2 regions of the Exiguobacterium sp. E4787 genome follow, and region 2 is predicted to be linked to the other one. Evidence: riboswitches for the same ligand, from Rfam matches in the RefSeq annotation. Region 2 holds a riboswitch; the other holds the start of a gene.
What was found. A riboswitch is a leader RNA that binds a small molecule or an ion and turns the genes downstream of it on or off. The one in region 2 is predicted to bind thiamine pyrophosphate.

Region 1 (3,654 bases), on a different contig from region 2:
ACAGACGTGAAAGGGATGCCGCTCTATCGGTTTGGACGATAAGGAGGTAAAGAAATGGTGAAGCGATTGCTCGTTCGTGCAGGCATCGGTTTGGCACTCGCGGCAGTGGCCCGGGTCGGGATCCAAAAACTATTGGATGCGAACCGGGAAGACGACCACACGTATTTGAATCCGCGCTGGGATGAGGCCCCGAGTGTCGATGCCGATAAGGATGAGGATGAGGTCGGTCTGACGCAGCTCGATTCGATTTATCGGGCCGAGTGGCAGGCGAACACGTATCCCCGCTCCGAGGCGGAACGCAAGGCGTTGGAAGAATAGGGAAAGGAACACGTCTGGGAACGGGCGTGTTTTTTTCTTGACAAGACAATGGTGACCCGTCATTATCTAAAAAGTAATGATTACGATTTAGGAGTGGGGATATATGAAACGAATTCCAATCACGGTGCTGTCCGGTTATTTAGGGAGCGGCAAGACGACGTTGATGAATCATCTGTTGAACAATCGGTCAGGTAAGAAATATGCGGTCATCGTCAACGACATGAGCGAGTTGAACATCGACGAACGATTGATTGAGCAGGGCGGTTTCTCGCGGACGGACGAAAAATTGGTCGAGCTATCGAACGGCTGCATTTGTTGCACGCTTCGTGAGGACCTGCTCGAAGCGGTACAGGACATCACGAACGACCGTGAACTCGACGGGATTATCATCGAATCATCCGGCATCTCAGAACCGATTCCGGTCGCTCAAACGTTTACATACGCCGATGACGCCCTCGGGATCGATTTAACGAGCCGCGTCTATATCGATGCGATGGTGACCGTCGTCGATGCATATCGATTCTTGAAAGATTTTAACTCGGGCGAGTCACTCCATGAACGCAAGCAGGCCATCGATGAGACGGACGTCCGTGAAGTCGTCGATCTGCTCGTCGATCAAATCGAGTTCGCGGACATCATCGTCTTGAACAAGGCGGACCGCGTGACAGAGACGGAAGTCGACGAGATGGCCGGGCTGTTAAAGGCGCTCAATCCTACCGCCAAACTGTTGACGTCGGTCCTTGCGAACGTAGAATTGACCGAGCTGTTAGACGTCAATCTGTTCAATTTCGAGCAGGCGATGCATGCCGCCGGCTGGATTCACGAGCTTGAGGCGGAAGTACATACGCCGGAGACAGAAGAGTACGGCATCAGCTCGTTCGTCTATCGTCGACGCCGTCCGTTCCACCCGGAGCGGCTTCATGCGTGGATCGAGGCGTTCCCGGAACAAGTCGTCCGCGCCAAAGGGTTCTTATGGATTGCTTCTCGAAACGACCTCGCCTGCCTGTTCTCGCAAGCGGGGTACGCCTCGACGCTTGAACACGCAGGACGTTGGCTCGCGACGCTGCCGAAGGAAGAGCGTCGTCTTATGTTCGCAGCAGAACCCGAGCTCGCCGCCGATTACGTCGAGCCGTACGGGGACCGTCAGACGGAGCTCGTCTTGATTGGGCAGCGGATGGAGCGTTCGGTCATCGAGGCCGGACTCGACGCGTGTCTGTTGACAGACGAGGAGATGACCCTCGATTGGACGACGTTGCAAGATACGCTTCCGGGGAACGGTATCGTGACTTTCACATAAACCGTTTACAAATCCGGAGTGGTCGTCTATACTTTTCGTTGCATAGACAACCGCATACATTGGACTACACTAGGGGTGCTTCGGCTGAGATGTGAGCATGGCTCCAATCCCTTATGACTCGATCCGGGTAATACCGGCGTGAGGAAGTGTGGCACTTTTTCTAATGGATTTGTAAATTGGACGAGTGGCCGCATTCTCATGGATGCGGCTTTTTTGTGTACATACAATTAAGGGGGAATAGAACATGAACAATCAATGTGAAAGGAGTCCGATCGTCGGATTCCGCTTTACGCTGAGCCCAATGACGTCTGATTTTGTGAGTGTCATCAAAGGGGCATTGAAGGAGACGAACTTGCAAAACGTCTGGCGACATACCGACGACGTCTCGACGGTCATCCGTGGACGAAGTGAGCATGTGTTCGATGTGGCCAAAGCCGTCCTGTCACATGCGACGAAGACAGGAGAACATGTGTCGATGAGCGGGACGTTCTCGGTCGGCTGCCCAGGCGACACGGCAGGAGACAATCTGCTCGACGTGACGACTGAGCCGGGGAATGGCACGGCGGGCTCGCAGTACGTATCTTCACAATTTGCACTCTATCCGCTCGGGGACCCGAAGTATATGGACATCATCTACGAAGAAATTGCGTTTGCGAAAGAGCGTGGCGTTTTCAATGACTCGATGCATTATGCCTCGGGTATTCACGGCGACATCGAACCGGTGTTTTCATTTTACGAGGCGACGTTCGACCGCGTCCGTGCGAAGACGAGCCATGTCGTCATGACGGTCACGTTCAGCGTGAACAGCCCGTCACACGAGGGACAGCAGCATGCTTAAGTCGTGGAAGTTAAAAGAAATCGTCTTGTTGGCCATTTTATCGGTCGTATTCGCTGTCGTCTATTTGGCGTTCGTCCATGTCGGGAATCTATGGGCAGGCTTGATTGGACCAATCGCGTACGAATGGATTTTTGGGATTTGGTTCATCGTCTCGATTATTGCGGCTTATATCATCCGCCGACCTGGCGCAGCATTTTTGTCAGAAGTGCTTGCGGCGACGATTGAGATGATGATTGGTAACGCGATTGGACCTCGTATTATTTTAGTCGGGATCATTCAAGGACTTGGTGCTGAAGCGGCGTTTGCGGTCACGGGCTACAAGCGATATGACCTTTGGGTGCTCATGCTGGCCGGATTTGGTGCAGCTGCGACGAGTTTCGCGTATACGTATGTCATGGGTGGACTCGTTGCCCTCAGTCCGACATACGTAGCGACGATGTTCGCGTTACGTGCGACAAGCGGAATGCTCATTGCCGGTCTGGGAGGTAAGATTTTGAGCGACTTGTTGCTTCGTACGGGTGCGCTCGAAGGGTATGCCCTCGCGCGTAAGGGACGAGTACATGGTTGAGGCAGAACAGCTGGCGTTCCGCTATCCGGACAAACAGCGCGAAGTATTGACAGACATCACGCTTCAATTAACGGCTGGGAGGACGCTCATCACAGGGGCGAGCGGATCGGGGAAATCGACATTGTTCTCTTTGATGAATCGTCTGTACCCGGATAACTGCGATGGCATCGTGACAGGCAAATTACATTTGTTTGACCGCTCTTACGACACGTATACAGCTGGTGAGGTGAATCGTCGTGTTGGAACGGTGTTTCAAGATCCTGACAGTCAATTCGTCATGCAGACGGTCGAGGAGGAATTGATTTTCACACTTGAAAATTTTGCCGTGGCGAGGGACGAGATGATGGCGCGTGTGGCCACGATTTTAGCGGAATTGCAGTTGACCGATTATCGTGACCGAGTCATTCATGACCTGTCAGGTGGTGAAAAGCAACAAATCGCTGTCGCCTGTGCTTTGATCGGGAAGCCGGAATGGCTACTACTCGATGAGCCGCTAGCGCACCTTGATCCCGAAACCTCAACCCGTTTCGTTCAGTGGCTCGACAACGTCGCACAGACGGTAAACGTTGTCGTCATCGAACATCGACCCTTCCTATGGGGCGGGTTCTTCGATAGAGAAGTGGAGCTCGTGAA
Region 2 (3,654 bases):
ATATCTTGCCGAAGCGCGGACTGGACATGGAAGAGGTGCGCCGATGGCTGCCGATACGCTGACGATTCAACTCGTCGATGACACGAATCGGGATGCCGTAGTCGCCTTGACCGTCGCTTCTGACCAAGCTCGCTTTATCGAAACAAACGCCGAATCGCTCCGCGAGATGGAAACCGATGTCAAATATGCGTGGCAGTGCTATGCACTTTGTCGCGATGATCATCCCGTCGGCTTCATAATGATTGGGGCCGAGAACAAGGTGGAGCGTTACATCTGGCTCGATCGATTTATGATCGATGTGACAGAGCAAGGGAAAGGAATCGGGTCACGCTTTTTACAGTTGGCACTCGTGTGGATTCAAGAGCGATTCGATGTGGATGACCTCATCCTCAGTCTCCATCCGACGAACGAACCGGCGAAACGATTTTATGCGAAGGGTGGATTTGTCGACAGCGGCTTGATTGATGAGGCAAACGGGGAAGAGATTTGGGTGTATCACGTCAAACAGGGACAGCCGTCATAAGTCGGCCGTCCCTGCTTTTGTGGACGATGTATTTTGGACAGCACTGCCCGCTTTGAAAAAGAGAACGATCGCGGCCACTCCGAAAATCGAGATGAACACGTTTTGAAGCAACACATCGACGAACATCGGCTCGCTGGAAAACGTGCCCGTCGCAATCTGAGCATTCCAGCGGGTGAACGTGGCGATGCGTTCGAGCGTGTACAAGAGACCGGACATGAACAGGCAAGCGGTGGCCGCCAATAATAGCGTCAATCGATTCAAGAAATGACCTCCTAATATCTGATATCCTGATTTTACCATTTACTATCGGTGGGAGGGAAGTATTTATCGCTTCGCCGTGAGCGGTCGCAATTGCTTGACCCGAGCCAAGACGATCCAGCCGAGCACGGCCCCAGTCACACTCGAGGCAAGGAAGGCTGGGAAGAAGAACAGCGCCCCGAACTCGGTCCCCATCAACACCTTGGCGTACGGGACGGCGACGAGCGAAGCGATGAGGCCGGTCCCGATGACTTCACCAAATGCGGCGAAGGCTACGCGGTTCGTCTTCATATAGAAGACCCCGGCCAAAAGCGCCCCAATCATACCTCCGGGAAAGGCCAAGAGCGACCCGGTACCGGTCATGACACGGACGATTCCGGTCACGAACGCAACGAGAACGGCCCCGATCGGCCCGACGGTGACGGCGGCGATGACGTTCACCATATGTTGAATCGGATAGGCACGGGCGACACCGGTCGGAATCGAGATGAACAGGGAACCGATGACGGCGATGGCGATGAGCATCGCCATCCAAGTGAGTTGTTGAATACGCATAGATAGTCTCCTTTCAAAATGAAAACGCCACTTCTCCAAGTGGAAAAGTGGCGTGGAAAGACAGACGAATCCCACACCACTTCCCTACGCTGGTATGAGCCAGATCAGGTTCGAAGGGTCCGGCGCATGCCGTCTCAGCCCGAAGGCTCCCCTAGTGGTCGTTTATTAACATGAGTATAGCATACCGTCATTTGACGCGGTCGAGCTTTCGTGGTCGGAACGTGACATAGATGATGCCGACGAACAGGCCGTACAACAAAAGGGAGAAGACGAGATTGATCAGCCAGGGGAGTGTCCCCATGAACACGGCGACGGACGCGTTTTGAAACCAGACGAGCGAGAGCGACAGCCCGACAAAGCTGAGAACGAGCGTTGTCCAAAAGCCGAAATCTCGGCGCTTGAACAGACGCCAAACGAGCAGCCCGATGATGAGACTGACGACGGCCGTCGCCCCTAAGTACATATACAAGATGGCATCGACCGGGTATGAGTAATATACAACGTCCATATCGTTTCCTCCTAGGAGATGATGAAAGAAAGGGTGAACAGGATGAGACAGGCAATCCCATGGCGTGACCGATCGTTTCGTGAACGGTTCGAACGATGGATTGAGGCAAACGTGCCGAATGCGAGGTGGCACGTGATCAAAGATACCGATTTGACGTACTTTCTTGTTGGCGCGCTCGATGAGGAACGTTACTACGCCAAAGCGGTGACCGATATCAGCCGCGGCGAGGCCGGATTGTCGGCGTTTCTGGCCGAGCGGCATCCTGATGTCGTGCCTGACGTCATCGCCATCGATTCAGCCCGGAACTGGTTGCTCATGCGAGACATCGGCGGAGAGGCGCTACGTGAACGACCTGACGTGAGTCGATACGAAGCGGCGTTGCGTCAATACGCACAGCTGCAGCGACAGGAGATCGACCAGATCGAGACCTACTTGTCTTACGGCATCCCGGACCGGCGACCGGCCAAGTTGAAGGATGAAATTCAAACGTATCTGCCTGAGCTCTGTGCCGGGCTCGAGCCATACCAAGCCGAGGCCATACTTGTGCTTGAAGACGAACTGATTGCCATGTGTGACGAGCTCGCGACCGGGATGCCGATGAGCCTCGAGCACGGTGATTTGCACGGCGGTAATATCTTCTGGCGGGAACGGACGAACGATTTGTGTATCCTCGACTGGGGCGACGCGACCGTCACGCATCCGTTTTTCAGCGTGCGTGTGTATTGGAACGCGCTGTACGACGTATTGCCGGAAGAGGACGAGGTCGCCTGGTATGAACAGATTCAAACGATGCGCGCGGTTTACTTAGAAGCGTGGAGCGGCGTCGCATCCGACGACGTGCTTTGGCGCCATCTGTTGATTGCCGAGGAGCTCGGTTGCGTCTACCGGGCCTTGTCGTGGTACCTGTACGTGACAAAATATCGGCACAATGCGGCAGCGTCGAGCGATAAGCCGGCGCAATGGCTCAACTTGTTACTCGAGTACCGGGACTTGAAACGACGCGTCCGATAAGTCATTCATGCTTCTGAAGTAAGGTTTCGTAATCCGTCTCGTTCCAAAACAGCGGGGCAATCGACTCCGGCCCTTTGAAGATCTCACCGTCTTGGTCGTAGACGATGGCGTAACCGCCCTCGACTTCAAAGACGATTAAATCGGCCTTCACTTCCTTGACCCCGTTCCCAGCGATGATGACATCTTCGAGCGGGTCGCGCGCCACTTGTACGCCCCATTCGTCGAGCTCGACGATGAGCGCGGACGTATAGGCGTGGTGGTTATAGAGCGCCTGGAACTCGTCTTGTGTCAAGACGACGTCCGTCGGCGGGGCACTCGTTCCGTATTTTCGTTTCTCAATCTCTTCGACGAATTGAAGGAACGACGCTTCTTGCCAAAACAGCGGCGCGACCGACTCGGGACCGTTGGCGATGTCTCCATTTTCACTCTCATAGATGGTGGCATAAGTGCCGTCGTCGAGTTTGAACGGATGGATATCGGCGTATGTATGATGGATGCCGTCGCCGGCGATGACGACGTGCTCGAACGTCTCGCGGAACGGGGTGATTCCATCGTTCTCGAGGGCCTTCAAGAGCGGCGGGACTTTTTCGTATTGGTCGAACACGTCCTTGAAGTCTTCGCGCGTCCATGTGGTGATTTCTTCGGACGATGGCTCGTTTGTATCAGCCGGGACGATTGGTTTCTCGACTGGATCCGTGCATCCGGTAAGCAAGAACACACTGAATCCGAGCAAGCCTAGGCGTTTCATTAATCAAACCTCCTAAGAAAGTTACATTTTTTCCCTATTATCAATGAGCGT

Region 1: linked by a shared signal. The riboswitch ahead of KNP80_RS00120 (YkoF family thiamine/hydroxymethylpyrimidine-binding protein) and the one ahead of thiW (energy coupling factor transporter S component ThiW) in region 2 are both predicted to bind thiamine pyrophosphate.

Annotation. Positions count from the first base shown of each region.
Region 1 covers NZ_JACSLY010000001.1:19,369-23,022, reverse strand. The annotation lists gene KNP80_RS00135 (SMP-30/gluconolactonase/LRE family protein) at 1-42, shown strand, start outside; gene KNP80_RS00130 (hypothetical protein) at 55-318, shown strand; gene KNP80_RS00125 (GTP-binding protein) at 422-1,615, shown strand; TPP riboswitch at 1,677-1,777, shown strand; gene KNP80_RS00120 (YkoF family thiamine/hydroxymethylpyrimidine-binding protein) at 1,860-2,453, shown strand; gene KNP80_RS00115 (ECF transporter S component) at 2,446-3,021, shown strand; gene KNP80_RS00110 (ABC transporter ATP-binding protein) at 3,014-3,654, shown strand, end outside.
Region 2 covers NZ_JACSLY010000003.1:180,795-184,448, reverse strand. The annotation lists gene KNP80_RS05890 (YcxB family protein) at 1-62, shown strand, start outside; gene KNP80_RS05885 (GNAT family N-acetyltransferase) at 44-523, shown strand; gene KNP80_RS05880 (hypothetical protein) at 518-784, opposite strand; gene thiW (energy coupling factor transporter S component ThiW) at 848-1,336, opposite strand; TPP riboswitch at 1,401-1,499, opposite strand; gene KNP80_RS05870 (hypothetical protein) at 1,524-1,844, opposite strand; gene KNP80_RS05865 (aminoglycoside phosphotransferase family protein) at 1,887-2,855, shown strand; gene KNP80_RS05860 (hypothetical protein) at 2,857-3,603, opposite strand.